Regions from separate parts of the Streptomyces sp. NPDC048504 genome, predicted to be linked through region 1. Evidence: riboswitches for the same ligand, from Rfam matches in the RefSeq annotation. Region 1 holds a riboswitch; each other region holds the start of a gene.

Evidence for each region. A riboswitch is a leader RNA that binds a small molecule or an ion and turns the genes downstream of it on or off. The one in region 1 is predicted to bind cyclic di-AMP.
Region 2: linked by a shared signal. The riboswitch ahead of ACGFY9_RS46895 (M23 family metallopeptidase) and the one ahead of ACGFY9_RS45435 (peptidoglycan DD-metalloendopeptidase family protein) in region 1 are both predicted to bind cyclic di-AMP.
Region 3: linked by a shared signal. The riboswitch ahead of ACGFY9_RS04755 (transglycosylase family protein) and the one ahead of ACGFY9_RS45435 (peptidoglycan DD-metalloendopeptidase family protein) in region 1 are both predicted to bind cyclic di-AMP.
Region 4: linked by a shared signal. The riboswitch ahead of ACGFY9_RS10355 (M23 family metallopeptidase) and the one ahead of ACGFY9_RS45435 (peptidoglycan DD-metalloendopeptidase family protein) in region 1 are both predicted to bind cyclic di-AMP.

What each region holds. Positions count from the first base shown of each region.
Region 1 is NZ_JBICXA010000026.1:90,021-93,945, forward strand. It holds gene ACGFY9_RS45425 (TetR/AcrR family transcriptional regulator) at 1-489, shown strand, start outside; gene ACGFY9_RS45430 (SGNH/GDSL hydrolase family protein) at 608-1,393, opposite strand; gene ACGFY9_RS45435 (peptidoglycan DD-metalloendopeptidase family protein) at 1,635-2,579, opposite strand; cyclic di-AMP (ydaO/yuaA leader) riboswitch at 2,584-2,746, opposite strand; gene ACGFY9_RS45440 (alpha-galactosidase) at 3,050-3,925, opposite strand, start outside.
Region 2 is NZ_JBICXA010000029.1:61,318-65,242, forward strand. It holds gene ACGFY9_RS46880 (alginate lyase family protein) at 1-136, shown strand, start outside; tRNA gene ACGFY9_RS46885 (tRNA-Met) at 196-269, opposite strand; gene ACGFY9_RS46890 (PP2C family protein-serine/threonine phosphatase) at 391-1,548, shown strand; cyclic di-AMP (ydaO/yuaA leader) riboswitch at 1,782-1,939, shown strand; gene ACGFY9_RS46895 (M23 family metallopeptidase) at 1,951-2,961, shown strand; gene ACGFY9_RS46900 (aldo/keto reductase) at 3,016-3,925, shown strand, end outside.
Region 3 is NZ_JBICXA010000002.1:104,273-108,197, reverse strand. It holds gene ACGFY9_RS04760 (transglycosylase family protein) at 1-924, shown strand, start outside; cyclic di-AMP (ydaO/yuaA leader) riboswitch at 1,118-1,299, shown strand; gene ACGFY9_RS04755 (transglycosylase family protein) at 1,309-2,004, shown strand; gene eno (phosphopyruvate hydratase) at 2,327-3,613, shown strand; gene ACGFY9_RS04745 (septum formation initiator family protein) at 3,713-3,925, shown strand, end outside.
Region 4 is NZ_JBICXA010000003.1:559,720-563,644, reverse strand. It holds gene ACGFY9_RS10365 (M16 family metallopeptidase) at 1-1,183, shown strand, start outside; gene ACGFY9_RS10360 (M16 family metallopeptidase) at 1,180-2,568, shown strand; cyclic di-AMP (ydaO/yuaA leader) riboswitch at 2,783-2,942, shown strand; gene ACGFY9_RS10355 (M23 family metallopeptidase) at 2,956-3,711, shown strand; gene ACGFY9_RS10350 (GntR family transcriptional regulator) at 3,900-3,925, shown strand, end outside.

The DNA.
Region 1 (3,925 bases):
AGCAACGCGCTGGTGCTGTATCACTTCTCGACCAAGGAGAAGCTGGTCGCCGCCGCGTTCGCCTTCGCCGCCGAGGACGACCTCGCGCATCTCCACAAGCTCCTGGGCCGCCGTACGACCGCGCTGCGCCGACTGCGGGCAGCGGTGCGCTGGTACGCGCCGACCGGGCAGGCCAAGGGCTGGCGGCTGTGGATCGAGGGCTGGGCGGCGGCCCTGCGCGAACCCGCCCTCCTGGACGTCACCCGCGATCTCGACCGGCAGTGGAAACAAGCACTGGCGGAGGTCGTCGCCGAGGGCGTGACCGCGGGCGAGTTCCACTGCCCGGACCCGGCCACCACCGCCCTGCGCCTGACGGCCCTCCTGGACGGCCTCGCCGTACAGATGACCGCATACGCGGGAGCGGTGCCGCGGGCACGGGCCCTGGAGTGGGTCGACGAGGCGCTCGCACGGGAACTGGGCCTGGAGCGGGCGGCGTTGACCGCTCCCTGAGTCGTTCCTCAAAGGCCGCCTCTTCGAGGAGACGCCTCCCGAGAAAGCCGCCTCTCCGAGGGGTCACCTCCGCACCCGGCACCCCGTTACCGCAGGACCCCGTTACCGTGTCGCCCCGTCAGGCCACCCGTTCGATCCGCATCTTGATGTCGTCCGGCGACAGCGCGCCCTTCGCCTCGACATGGTCCCCGGAGGACTCGCCGCGCAGCCGGCGTCCGATCCACGGCACCAGGTACTCGCGCGCCCAGTGCACGTCGTCGCGCCGGATGTCAAGCGTGCCGCGCGGCGGCAGCGGAGGCCAGGGCTGGTCCGGGTCTGCCGGGACCTCGACGCCGAGGACCTGGCCCGCGCGGAGCGCCACGCGCGTGTGCCCCTCGGGAGAGAGGTGGAGCCGGTCGCCGTCCCAGGCCCGCCGGTCCTGGACCGTCTTCAGCGACCACAGGTCGAGCACGGGGCAGCCGTAGCGGTCGGCGATGGCCCGCACATGTCCGTTGTAGGTGGCGATCTTGCCGCGCAGATGCTTGAGCACGGGCACGCCGCGGGTGTCGAAGCCGGTCGTCACCAGGACGGTGCCGACGGCGGCGGTGAGATCGGCGACCGCGCGTTCGAAGCGCTCGGCGACCTCGTCGGGGTCGGTGCCGGGGCGGATGATGTCGTTGCCGCCGGCGCAGAAGGAGACCAGGTCCGGGCCGATCTCCTTGGCCCGGGTGAGCTGGTCGGCCACGATCTGGTCCAGCAGCTTCCCGCGCACGGCCAGGTTGGTGTACTCGAAGTCGCCCTCGGGCCGCCGATCCGCGAGCAGTACCGCGAACCGGTCGGCCCAGCCGACCATCGCCCCGTCGGGCCCTGGATCGCCGACGCCCTCGGTGAAGCTGTCCCCCACCGCCACGTACGACCCGATCACTGATCTGTTGTCACTCTTCGAATCGTTAGCCACGGCAACCATAATTCACCCTCGCATGTGACCTACGCGATCGTATTTAGGGGTTGACGGGCGGTGAGATAAGCCACTTGTAAAGGGTTGTCCAAAGTCGGAATAAGCCTCTGATCAGGGGCGTTGACCCCGGAACTGCTGTGCCCGAAGGCCGGACCCAAGGATCTGGGTCCGGCATTCGGTTGCGTGGGGCAGGCGTGGGGGCCCGGTGTCAGCCGACGGTGACGCCGTGCGAGCGGAGGTAGGCGACCGGGTCCACGTCCGAGCCGTAGTACGGCGTGGTCCGGATCTCGAAGTGCAGGTGCGGGCCGGTCACGTTGCCGGTCGCGCCGGAGAGGCCTATCTGCTGGCCCTCGGTCACGGTCTGGCCGGCCGAGACGGACAGCTGCGACATGTGGGCGTACTGCGAGTACTCGCCGTCCGCGTGCCGGATGACGACCTCGTTGCCGTAGGCGCCGTCGTAGGCCGCCGACACGACCGTGCCCGCGGCGACCGCCTTGACGGTGGTGCCGGTCGGGACGACGAAGTCGACGCCGGTGTGGTAGCCGCTGGACCACATGCTGCCCGCGACGTGGTAGCCGGTGCCGATGGTCCCGCCGGTCACGGGGAGGGTGTAGCCGGTGGAGGTGCTGGTACTCGTGCTGTCGTCGCTCTGTGAGGCCGAGCTGCTCTTCGACGAGGAAGAGGAGGACGACGACGAGGACGAAGCAGTCGAAGTACCGGACGACTTGGAGGAAGTACCGGTGTCCGTCCCGCCCGTCGATGCCTTCTCGCCGAGGGAGAGCTTCAGGCCCGGGTGGATCAGCGACGGGTCGCCGCCGATGGCCTCACGGTTGTCCTGGTAGAGCTTCTTCCAGCCGCCGGTGACGTCCTGCTCCTCGGCGATCTTCGCGAGCCAGTCGCCCGACCGCACCGAATACGTCTTGACGCCCGAGGCCTTCGAGACGGTCTTCGCGGCCGCCTTCTCAGAAACCGTCTTCTCGGCCGCCGGAACGGACTGAACTGCCTTTTCCGGAACCGAAGTCGTGGTCGCGGCATGGGCGCCGGTGGCCCCCATGAGCGGAAGGGCGAGTGCGGCGCCGCCGGTTCCGGCTACGGCCATCGAGCGGGTGAGTCGCTGGGACTTCGGGCGGCGGTGCTTACCCTTCGCGGGCATGACGAATTCCTCTCCGGCGCCTGCGAGGTGAGCTGTCGGGTGCGGGCTGGAGATGCCCGGCCGCGCGCTGGACGCGGCTAAACCCCAAGCCCGTTCCGGAGACCGGAACAGGCGTCTTACCTGTGGGTCCCCCGCTCCTGCCGCATACGGGTGGGTGTGTGCGGAGTCCGGTCGGCGGCAGGATTGGGCGTCCGTCCGGATTGGTGGCGAACGTAAGCGAGGAAGACGCAAAGGGACAAGCAGGAGGTTCCACGGATTTGCGTTCCTTGCGTTTCCCTGTGGGAATTCACAGTCACCCTCCGTGAATTCCCACAGGACCCGACCCCCCAATTCCCCTGCAAAAGCACGTCAATTACGTGAACATGACGAGCGACGCACGGTCACGAATATGACGCTGCTCACGTACACAACTCTCAGGTTCCTTTATTCCAGAGCGAGTTGGAACGAAGGCTGCAATTAGGACAGAGGGATCAGATGCGACGCAGGCGGATAACCGTCGCATCGAGGTCACCGCGCAGGGGGGTACGCAGGCCGTGGTGCAACAAGACGGCACCCCGGTGCACTTCGCCCGTTTCGAGGCATTCGTACGACGCTGCCGGGTCGAGCCCGCGCAGCCGGAGCGCCGGTACGGGCTCGCCGTAGTGCTGCGCCTGGAGCAGGGCGAGGACGACGGTCTCGTCGCCGCGCGCGTACTGCACGGCACTCAGTCCGCCGCTCGGCGGGCGCAGCCGGTGGAGGTCGCCGTGCTGCACGAGCGGCCGGATCTCCTTGTAGAGATCCACCCACCGGCGGGCCTCGGCGAGTTCCTCCCCGCTCCACTCCGAGAGGTCGCCGCCCACGCCGAGCACTCCGGCCATAGCACTCACGAACCGGAAACGCAGGCTGCTGACCCGGTCGTTGAGCTGGGTGTTCGGGCTGTCGGTGACCCAGGCGGCCATCACGCGCGCGGGATGGATCTGACTGAAGCCGTGCTGGATGGCGAGCCGGTCCAGCGGGTCGGTGTTGTCCGAGGTCCACACCTGGTCCGTACGGCTCATGATGCCGAGGTCGATCCGGCCACCACCGCCCGAGCAGGACTCGAAGGCCACACCCGGGTGGGCCGCCCGCAGCCGGTCGAACAGGGCGTACAGCGCGCGCACATGGTCGACCCAGAGGCGCTGCGGGTAGCCGTCACCGGGCCACCCGGCGTCCGTGAAGCAGCGGTTGAAGTCCCACTTCACGTAGTCGATCGGGGCGCTGGAGAGCAGCCCGTCGAGCTGCTCCCAGAGGTACTCCTGCACGTCCTCGCGGGCGAGGTTCAGTACGAGCTGATTGCGGAACTCCGTCCGCTTTCGCCCCTCTTGGTA
Region 2 (3,925 bases), on a different contig from region 1:
CAACCACCTGGAGGGCCGGCTCGGTGTGAAGGTGCCCGCCGCGCACAAGCTCGCCGAGTCCACCCGGCCGGCTGGCAGCGACGACCTCTTCGTCTCCTGGGAGACCCTCACGCACGCCGGTAACACCGCGGATTGAGGTCACCGGAAACACCGAAGGCCGGAACCCATTTCTGGGTTCCGGCCTTCGGCCTTGAGTAGCGGGGACAGGATTTGAACCTGCGACCTCTGGGTTATGAGCCCAGCGAGCTACCGAGCTGCTCCACCCCGCGCCGTTGTGTTCCCAACCATACGCCATCCGCGGGGTCTCTCTCACCACCTTTACCTCCGGCCACCTCATCCGGTCGGCCCACACCGCTAGCCGCCCCCTCCCCACCACGAAAAACTGGACCCGTGGAGGAGGAGGGTCCGTACGTGCGAGCCGGCGGGCGCCTCCCCGGCGATCCCACGCCCGACCCGGGCCTCGGCCCCGTCGAGGGCCGACGGATCTCGTACACCCGTACGGTCGTCCGCCGCCTCCCTGTCCTGCTGCTGATCGCCGCCGCGCTATACGACTACTTCACCCCGTCGGATTTCACGGCCGCCCCGCTCTTCACCGCCGCCCCGCTGGTCGCCGCCCCGCTCTACTCCCGGCGCGGCACGGTCCTCACCGGGCTGGCGGCCGTCGCCGTCGTGCTCGTGGTCCACATCAAGCTCGGCATCGTCTTCGACATCGACGCGGTCACCGAGGTGGTCACCGTGGCGACGGTCGCCGTGCTGGCCGTCCTCATCAACCTCCTGGTCCGCCGCAGCAGCGAACAGCTCGCCTCCGCACGCGAGATCGCCGAGGCCGCCCAGCGCGCCGTACTGCCCGAACCGGCCGAGCGGATCGGCGGGTTCGAGATCGCGGCACGGTACGAGGCGGCGCAGGAGGGCGCGTTCATCGGCGGCGACCTGTACGCGGTGCAGGACACCCTGCACGGCGTACGGCTGGTCGTCGGTGACGTGCGCGGCAAGGGCATGGGCGCGGTCGCCGCCGTCGCGGTGGTCATCGGGGCGTTCCGGGAGGCCGCCGAGCAGGAGGCCACCCTGGAGGCGGTCGCGCAGCGGCTGGAGCGGGCGCTGGCGCGCGAGGGCACCCGGCGGGACGGTCTCGACGCGTTCGAGGGGTTCACCACGGCCGTCCTCGCCGAACTCCCGCACGGCGACGGCGTCGTACGGATCGTCGACCGGGGACACCCGCCGCCGCTGCTGCTGCACGAGGACGGCACCGTACGCACGTTGCAGGTCCGGGAGCCCGCACTGCCCCTGGGAATGGGCGAGTTGGGGGTCTGGCCCGACCGCGCCGAGGAGTTCGCGTTCCCGGGCGGGGCCACCCTCCTCGTCCACACCGACGGGCTGTCCGAGGCGCGCGACTCCCACGGTGTCTTCTACGACCCCGGTGCGCGGCTGGCCGGCCGGACCTTCCGCAGTCCCGAGGCGTTGCTCGGCATCCTCGCCAAGGAGGTGCGCCGGTACTCTGGGGGCTGGATGACGGACGACATGGCGATGATCGCCGTACGCCATCCATGACCGTCATCACGGCGGGTGACCGGGCGGGAGCCCTCCGCATAACAACTGACGTGCCGTCAATACCTGTGGGAATTCTGAGACTTGGCCAACTCGCCCGTTTTTCGCCGGTGGTGGGCCGTTCGTCCAGCAAGGAAAGGTTAATGATCAAGCCGAACAGCTTGGAAACGGGCGCCCGTGTCTATTAACGTTCGATAACGCAGCGCGGTCGTCCCAGCCGTCACAAGAGATGGCTCCGTGCGCACGCGCCGAATCCCGCGAGGGAACCGGGGAACCACCACCTTGGGGTGAATCGCTCGTCGACCGCCGTGGCAACACGGCCGGTATACGCGCGTAGGAGACCTTCCTGCTCCGAACCCGTCAGCTAACCCGGTAGGCGAGAAGGAAGGAAAGGAGCACGCCCACGTGGCGTCAAACCAGGCTGCCCCAGAAGCCCCTGTCGTCTACGGCGGTTACCGCCCCGACGAGGGCCCCTGGGAGGAGTGGAATCCCAGCGCGGAGTCCGTTGCTCCCAACCGCGGCAAGCACCGTGTCGCCAAGCAGCGTGGTGGCGGAGGATTCGCCCGCAGCTCCACCGTCCTGGGCGTCGGTGTCATAGCCGCCGTCAGCGCGGGCGGTATGGCCAGCGCCAACACCGGCAAGCCGCCGGTCTCCATCTCCCTGCCCGACCTGCCCTCCGTGGGCCACCTGCTGGACGACTCGTCCAGCAGCACCCCCAAGGGTTCCGCCACGGCGCTCAGCAGCGTCGGGGTCAGCACGACCGAGACCGCCAAGGGCGCCTCGGACGCGGGTGAGCTGCTGCGCAACCGGATCATGGCGCAGGCCGAATCGCAGCAGGTGCAGGTCGACGGCAAGTCGAAGGCCGCCGTCGAGGCCGCCGTCGCCAAGCAGGTCGACGACGCCGCCGCCAAGGCCGAGAAGGACGCCGCGAAGAAGGCCGCCGCCGCGAAGAAGGCCGCGGAGGCCGCCGCCGCGAAGAAGGCCGAGGCCGCGAAGCTCGCCGCGCTGGCCAAGCAGTACACGCTGCCCGTCGGCTCGTACACGATCACCGGCACCTTCGGCCAGGCCGGCTCGATGTGGTCCTCCGGGTACCACACGGGCCTCGACTTCGCCGCGCCCACCGGCACGCTGATCAAGGCCATCCACAGCGGCACGGTCACCGAGGCGGGCTGGGCCGGGTCGTACGGGTACCGCACGATCATCACCCTCGACGACGGCACCGAGCTGTGGTTCTGCCACCAGTCCTCGATCAACGTCAGCGTCGGGCAGAAGGTCTCCACCGGTGAGGTCATCGGCCGCGTCGGCGCGACCGGCAACGTGACCGGGCCGCACCTCCACCTGGAGGTGCACATCAACGGCGCCGCCACCGCGAGCGATCCGGCGCCCTGGCTGCGCAGCAAGGGCCTCAACCCCTGATCCCTCCCTGATCGTCTGGAATATCCGGTTCCGGTCCGGCGGTTGAGGTGAAGCATGACTTCTCTTCGCAAGCTGGGCCGGTCCGACCTGGAGATCTTCCCGCTGAACCTCGGCGGCAACGTGTTCGGCTGGACCGCCGACGAGGCGGCCTCCTTCGCCGTGCTCGACGCGTATGCGGCCGCCGGCGGCAACTTCGTCGACACCGCCGACTCCTACTCGGCGTTCGCGCCGGGCAACCAGGGCGGCGAGTCCGAGACCGTCATCGGCAAGTGGCTCAAGGCCCGCGGCAACCGTGCCGGCGTCGTCATCGCCACCAAGGTCAGCCAGCACCCCGACTACCCCGGCCTGTCCGCCGCCAACATCAAGGCCGCCGCCGACGCCTCGCTGCGCCGCCTGGGCACCGACTACATCGACCTGTACTACCCGCACTTCGACAAGGAGGACGTGCCGGTCGAGGAGATCGTCGGCACGCTCGACGAACTGGTCAAGGCGGGCAAGGTGCGGCACATCGCCGCCTCCAACATCTCCCCCGAGCGCCTCCAGGCGTCCCTGGACTTCTCCGACCGCGAGGGCCTGGCGCGCTATGTCGCCATCCAGCCCCACTACAACCTCGTCTCCCGCGACACCTACGAGGGCGAGCTGCGGGACGTCGCCGAACGCGGCGGACTGTCGGCCCTCCCGTACTTCTCGCTGGCGGCCGGCTTCCTCACCGGCAAGTACCGCCCCGGTACGACGGTCGACAGCCCGAGGGCCGGGCGCGCGGCGGAGTACCTCAAGTCGGAGCGCGGCCAGAACGTCCTCACCGCCCTGGACGAGGTCGCCCAGGCCCACGACGCCCCGGTCGCCACGGTGGCCCTCGCCTGGCTCGCCGCGCAGCCCACGGTCGCGGCCCCGATCGCCTCCGCCCGCACGGTCGAGCAACTCCCCGCGCTGCTCGGCGTGGCGGAACTGGAGCTGACGGAGG
Region 3 (3,925 bases), on a different contig from region 1:
GCCGGGGTGACCGGCTCCGCCATCGCCATCCCCCTCCTCGGGGCCGCCTCCGCGAACGCCGCCGACGGCACCACCTGGGACAAGGTGGCCAACTGCGAGAGCGGCGGCTCCTGGAGCATGAACGACGGCAACGGCTACTACGGCGGCCTGCAGATGACCCAGGACGAATGGGAGAAGTACGGCGGCCTCGCCTACGCCCCGAGCGCCGACCTGGCCAGCCGCTCCCAGCAGATAGCCGTCGCCGAGAAGGTCCTCGACGACAAGGGCACCTCCGCGTGGACCACCTGCGCGCTGCTCTCCGGTCTCACCACGACCTCGGGTTCGACGGACGTCGACACCGGCCTCGCGAGTGACTCCCCGTCGGCCGGCCCGACCGACTCCTCCGGTTCCGATTCCGCGGACTCGTCCGACTCGTCTGCTTCCTCCGGGTTGTCCGACTCCGGCGCCACGGACTCGACTTCGTCCGACGCGTCCGGCGACTCCGGCAGTGACTCCTCGGCCAGCCCCTCGCCCACCGCGACGGACAACTCCGCCAAGTCCGACAAGTCCACCACCCCTTCGGCCGGCAACGACTCGGTCGCCGCCTCCCCGAAAATCGACGAATCGGACAACTCGGCCCAGGCGGTGGGCAAGTGGAGCCTCGTCGACACGGGCGCGCTCGGCGATTCCGACGAGCAGGGCGAGCAGCAGACCAGTCAGCAGAGCGTCGGCAAGCATCGCGGGGCCAGTGCCGAGGAAAGCGTGTCGCCGCAGACCTACACCGTCCGCGCCGGCGACTCCCTCGCGTCCATCGCCGACTCCCTTGGCTACGACGGCGGATGGCGTGCGCTCTACGCCGAGAACAAAAAGGTGATAGGCGCCGATCCGACCCAGATCGCCGCCGGTCAGACCTTGGACGTCGGTACGGAAGCGGACGAAAAGTAGCAAGCGAACGGCGGGAGTTCACGTCACGCTTCGAGCTGAATGTCCGGTTTGATCAAAGTGTGGGATGAGTCTCAGAAGCCCTGATCGTCTTTGAAATTCCGCCGATTCCCTGTCTACGGTCGAGGCCGCTCGTCACCACGAGCCCCGGTTGCCGCACACGCCGAGTCCTGCCAGCGGCCTCCGGGAACAGTCGTCGCGTCAAGCGCCGTAGGCAGGAGCGGGGGACCCAGGTAAGCGCCGGGCCCGGGAGTCGAGAGACGACCGGAACCGGCTTGGGGTTAAGTCGCGCCTCGTACGAGACGTACGAGTCGCGGCCGGGCAACTCACACGGCCCGAACCCGACAGCTCACCTCGCAGGCGTCGGTGAGGGGATTGGGATTTTCCATGCTGTTTTCCAGCAAGGGCAAGCACCGCCGTCCGTCCAAGGCCACCCGCGTCGCCACGCTCGCCGGCGTCACCGGTGTCGCGATAGCCGCCCCGCTCATGGCGACCGGCAGCGCCTCCGCCGCCACCGCGTCCGAGTGGGACACGGTCGCCAGCTGCGAGTCCGGCGGCAACTGGTCCATCAACACCGGTAACGGCTACTACGGCGGCCTGCAGTTCTCCGCCTCGACGTGGGCCGCGTACGGCGGCACCGCCTACGCCTCCACCGCGAACCAGGCCTCCAAGTCCCAGCAGATAGCCGTGGCCGAGAAGGTTCTCGCCGCCCAGGGCAAGGGCGCCTGGCCCACCTGTGGCACCGGCCTGTCGAGCGCCTCCTACTCCGGCGGCAGCTCCAGCTCGTCGAGCGGCTCGAACAGCTCCAGCTCCTCCAAGACCACCACCGAGCGCTCCACGAGCGACACCACCGCCTCCCGCTCCGCCGAGCGCCCGGCCGCCAAGAAGACCGTCACCACCCCGACCGGCAAGAAGGTCAAGAAGGGTGACGGCGAGTACAAGGTCGTCAAGGGCGACACCCTCAGCTCCATCGCCGAGAAGCACAAGGTGAAGGGCGGCTGGCAGCAGCTGTTCAAGCTGAACAAGAGCATCATCGACGACGCCGACTTCATCTACCCGGGTCAGCAGCTGCACCTTAAGTAGCTCCCAGCTGAACCACAGCGCCCTCACAACCGTGGACTCCACCATGGAGACCTCGTGAGGGTCACCCCCGTCCCCCACGGGCTCCCCGCTCCGGTGCGTGTTCCCCCGTACGCACCGGGGCGGGGCTTTTTGCGTTCCCGGTCTGCCGCCCCCGTCCCCATGCCTGCCGCTTGCCGGGACTTTTTGTTCCGTTCGGAAACAATTTACTCTCGGTTCTGTCCATCAGGCGGCCGACCGGATGGCCAATCGCCCCGGGCCGGTTAGGCTCGTCTCGCAGAGCCGCTGCGGTGTTGCCGTAGCCGCGTCAGATCCCAAGAAGGAGATGCTCGTGCCGTCCATCGACGTCGTCGTAGCCCGGGAAATCCTGGACTCCCGAGGCAACCCCACGGTCGAGGTCGAGGTCGGCCTCGACGACGGCAGCACGGGTCGTGCCGCCGTTCCCTCCGGCGCCTCCACGGGTGCCTTCGAAGCCATCGAGCTGCGTGACGGTGACCCCAACCGCTACGGCGGCAAGGGTGTCGAGAAGGCCGTCCTCGCCGTCATCGAGCAGATCGGCCCGGAGCTCGTCGGCTACGACGCCACCGAGCAGCGCCTGATCGACCAGGCGATGTTCGACCTGGACGCCACCGACAACAAGGGTTCGCTCGGCGCCAACGCCATCCTCGGCGTCTCCCTCGCCGTCGCGCACGCCGCGTCCGAGGCCAGCGACCTCCCCCTCTTCCGCTACCTCGGCGGCCCGAACGCGCACCTGCTGCCCGTTCCGATGATGAACATCCTGAACGGCGGCTCGCACGCCGACTCGAACGTGGACATCCAGGAGTTCATGATCGCCCCGATCGGCGCGGAGTCCTTCTCCGAGGCGCTGCGCTGGGGCGCCGAGGTCTACCACACCCTCAAGAAGGTGCTGAAGACCAAGGGCCTGTCCACCGGCCTCGGCGACGAGGGCGGCTTCGCCCCGAACCTGGAGTCCAACCGCGCCGCCCTCGACCTCATCATCGAGGCCATCAAGCAGGCCGGTTACATCCCCGGCGAGCAGATCGGCCTCGCGCTCGACGTCGCCGCGTCCGAGTTCTACAAGGACGGCAAGTACGAGTTCGAGGGCAAGTCCCGCTCGGCCGCCGAGATGACCGAGTACTACGAGGAGCTCGTCTCCGCGTACCCGCTCGTCTCCATCGAGGACCCGCTGTACGAGGACGACTGGGCCGGCTGGAAGGTCATCACCGACCGCATCGGCGACAAGGTCCAGATCGTCGGGGACGACCTGTTCGTCACCAACCCCGAGCGCCTCGCCCGCGGCATCGAGGAGGGCACCGCCAACGCCCTGCTCGTCAAGGTGAACCAGATCGGCTCGCTGACCGAGACCCTGGACGCCGTCGAGATGGCCCAGCGCAACGGCTTCAAGTGCATGATGTCCCACCGCTCCGGCGAGACCGAGGACACCACCATCGCCGACCTCGCCGTCGCGGTGAACTGCGGCCAGATCAAGACCGGCGCCCCGGCCCGCTCGGACCGCGTCGCCAAGTACAACCAGCTGCTCCGCATCGAGGAGATCCTCGACGACGCGGCCGAGTACGCGGGCCGTTCGGCCTTCCCCCGCTTCAAGGGCTGACCCATACCGGGCTAAGCCTTAGCCAGTCGTACGTACGTCCCCGCACCCGGTCCCGTACCGTGTGCGGGGACGTACGCACGTGTGAAGGGGAGGCGGGACATGGCCGTGAAGGACCGGGACCGGTTCTCCACCGCGACCAGGCTCAAGCTGCTCGGCGAGCAGACGGCGGCCCGTGTCTACCGCTCCCAGACCAAGCGGCAGGCCCGCCGCTCCCGGCTCACCGGCCGGGCGGCCCTCCTCGCCCTGGTGCTGTGCTCGCTGATCGTGGCGCTCGCCTACCCGATAAGGCAGTACGTCTCCCAGCGCGCCGAG
Region 4 (3,925 bases), on a different contig from region 1:
CGGCCTGGCTCACCTCTTCGAGCACCTGATGTTCCAGGGCTCCGGACAGGTGAAGGGCAACGGCCACTTCGAACTGGTGCAGGGCGCGGGCGGTTCGCTCAACGGCACCACCAGCTTCGAGCGCACGAACTACTTCGAGACCATGCCCACCCACCAGTTGGAGCTCGCGCTCTGGCTGGAGGCCGACCGCATGGGCTCCTTGCTGGCCGCCCTGGACGAGGAGTCCATGGAGAACCAGCGGGACGTCGTCAAGAACGAGCGCCGCCAGCGCTACGACAACGTGCCCTACGGGACAGCGTTCGAGAAGCTGACCGCCCTCGCCTACCCGGAGGGCCACCCGTACCACCACACGCCCATCGGCTCGATGGCGGACCTGGACGCGGCCACCCTGGAGGACGCCCGCGCGTTCTTCCGCACCTACTACGCGCCCAACAACGCGGTCCTGTCCGTGGTCGGCGACATCGACCCCGAGCAGACGCTCGCCTGGATCGAGAAGTACTTCGGTTCCATCGCGTCGCACGACGGCAAGCCGACGCCCCGTGACGGCGTGCTGCCCGACACGATGGGCGGGGAGCTGCGCGAGATCGTCGTCGAGGAGGTCCCGGCCCGCGCCCTGATGTGTGCCTACCGGCTCCCGGAGGACGGCACGCGCGCGTCCGACGCGGCCGACCTCGCCCTCACCATCCTGGGCGGCGGCGAGTCCTCGCTCCTCTACAACCGCCTTGTACGGCGCGACCGTACGGCAGTAGCGGCGGGCTTCGGTCTGCTGCGGCTGGCCGGGGCGCCCTCCCTGGGGTGGCTGGACGTCAAGACGTCAGGGGACGTCGAGGTGCCGGTCATCGAGGCCGCCATCGACGAGGAGCTCGCCCGGTTCGCCGAGGAGGGCCCCACGGCCGAGGAAATGGAGCGCGCCCAGGCCCAGTTGGAGCGCGAGTGGCTGGACCGGCTCGGCACGGTCGCGGGCCGCGCCGACGAACTGTGCCGGTACGCCGTCCTGTTCGGCGACCCGCAGCTCGCCCTGACCGCCGTGCAGCGCGTCCTCGACGTGACGGCGGAGGAGGTGCAGGAGGTCGCCAAGGCCCGCCTGCGCCCCGACAACCGCGCGGTGCTCGTCTACGAGCCGATCGCGGACGAGGATGACGAAGCAGAGGCCGGCGACGAGAACGAGGAGGCGGCCAAGTGACCGAGCTCGCCACGATGGAATTCCACCCGCAGCCCCAGGCCGGCGAGGCCAGGCCGTGGGCCTTCCCGGCCCCGGAGCGCGGGACGCTCGGCAACGGCCTGACCGTGCTGCGCTGCCACCGCCCCGGCCAGCAGGTCGTCGCCGTCGAGGTGCTCCTGGACGCGCCTCTGGACGCCGAACCGGCCGGCCTGGACGGTGTCGCCACGATCACCGCGCGGGCCTTCTCCGAAGGCACCGACAAGCACTCCGCCGAGGAGTTCGCCGCCGAGCTGGAGCGCTCCGGCGCCACCCTCGACGCGCACGCCGACCACCCGGGGCTGCGCCTGAGCCTGGAGGTCCCGGCCTCGCGCCTGGCCAAGGGCCTAGGGCTGCTGTCGGACGCGCTCAGGGCACCCGCCTTCGCGGACAGCGAGGTCGAGCGGCTGGTCCGCAACCGCCTCGACGAGATCCCGCACGAGACGGCCAACCCGTCCCGCCGCGCGGCCAAGGAGCTCTCCAAGGAGCTGTTCCCGGCGACCTCGCGCATGTCGCGCCCGCGCCAGGGCACCGAGGAGACCGTCCAGAAGATCGACTCCGGGGCCGTACGCGCGTTCTACGAGCGGCACGTCCGCCCCGCGACGGCCACCGTCGTGGTCGTCGGCGACCTCACCGGCATCGACCTGGACGCGCTCCTCGCCGACACCCTGGGTTCGTGGACAGGCTCCACCGCGCAGCCGCGTCCCGTGCCGCCGGTGACCGCCGACGACACCGGGCGGGTCGTGATCGTGCACCGTCCCGGCGCCGTCCAGACGCAGTTGCTCATCGGCCGCGTCGGAGCCGACCGGCACGACCGCGTGTGGCCCGCCCAGGTGCTCGGCACGTACTGCCTCGGCGGCACCCTCACCTCCCGCCTGGACCGCGTCCTGCGCGAGGAGAAGGGCTACACCTACGGTGTGCGGGCGTTCGGCCAGGTGCTGCGCTCGGCACCCGACGGCACGGGCGCCTCGATGCTCGCCATCAGCGGCTCCGTGGACACGCCGAACACCGGTCCCGCGCTGGACGACCTGTGGACGGTGCTCCGCAAGCTCGCCGAGGGCGGACTCACCGACGCCGAGCGGGACATCGCCGTACAGAACCTCGTCGGGGTGGCGCCGCTCAAGTACGAGACCGCCGCGGCCGTCGCGAGCACGCTGGCCGACCAGGTCGAGCAGCACCTGCCCGACGACTACCAGGCGACGCTGTACCAGCAGCTCGCCGCGACCGGCACCGTGGAGGCCACCGCGGCGGTCGTGAACGCCTTCCCGGTGGACCGTCTGGTGACGATCCTGGTCGGCGACGCGGAGCAGATCAAGGAGCCCGTCGAGGCTCTCGGCATCGGCGAAGTGACCGTCGTCGCGGCCGAGTAGACGACCCGTAGCGAGCCGACGAGCGGCACGCGCGCGTGGGGGCCCTGGTGACTGAAGAGTCACCAGGGCCCCCTAATGTCCGAATTGGGGGAGAGGTTGCCCGTCTGCCCTGTGGCATGTGCAACAAAACCCGTGATCCGTTTGGGGATTGAAAGTGGCCCCCCTTAGCGTCGGTCCGGCTGTCCGTCAGGCACCGCGCCGCACTCGCGGCACCGGACAGTCATCGCCGAGTCCCCGTACGGCGCGAGCCAGGGGAGCCGGGGACCCAGGTCCCTGGGGTGAATCGGACGCCCGCGCGCACAGCGAGGGGGTCCGTAGGAGACCTTCCTGCTCCGAACCCGTCAGCTAACCCGGTAGGCGAGAAGGAAGGAAAGGACCAGCCACTCCATGGCGTTCACCCGCGCCACCGGGAAGCACCGTCGCCCGAGCCGGACCCACCGCACCACCGTTCGTGCCGCGAGTGTCGCGGCTCTCGCCACCTCCGGCGTCGTAGGCACCCTGGCCGCAGCCCCGGCGTTCGCTGCGGAGCCCGCCGCCGAGCAGACCGGTCTCACCCCCGTCGTCGCCATGGGCGACGCCGTCGCCGAGAAGATCGACGCCCAGGCCGTCGCCCAGCAGCAGGCCGCGGACGAAGCTCTGGCCAAGGAGGTCGCCCGCGCCAAGGCCGCGGCACTGGCCAAGGCGGAGCGCGAGGCCGAGGTACGCGCCGCCCGCGCCGCCGAGCGCAAGAAGCTCAACACCTTCGTCGCGCCGGTCACCGGCTCGTACGTCTCCACGGGCTACAAGACCGGCGGCTCCCTGTGGTCCTCCGGTGCCCACACCGGCATCGACTTCCACGCCTCGACCGGCACCTCCGTGCACGCGGTGGGCTCCGGCACCGTCGTCGAGGCCGGCTGGGGCGGCTCGTACGGCAATCAAGTGGTGATCAAGATGGCCGACGGCATGTACACCATGTACGGCCACCTGTCGTCCATCGGTGTCGCCGTCGGCCAGACGGTCACCCCGGGCCAACAGATCGGCCTCTCCGGGGCGACCGGCAACGTCACCGGCCCGCACCTCCACTTCGAGGCCCGCACGACCGCCGAGTACGGCTCCGACGTCGACCCCGTCGCCTACCTCCGCAAGCACGGTGTGAACGTCTGACGACGCACCTCCGCACTTCCCGAAGCCCTGGCCCGCCCGGCCGGGGCTTTCGGTGTTTCCGGAGCCCTCCTGTCCAAAAAATATCCATGGATTCCGGCCCGCCATCGGAAATTCCCGCTCATTGCAATAGAGTCACGGAACACACGTCAATCGTCGACGTTTCACGGGGATTAAGGCGGAGGTCGGACATGCGTATTCCGGCGCACTCGGTATG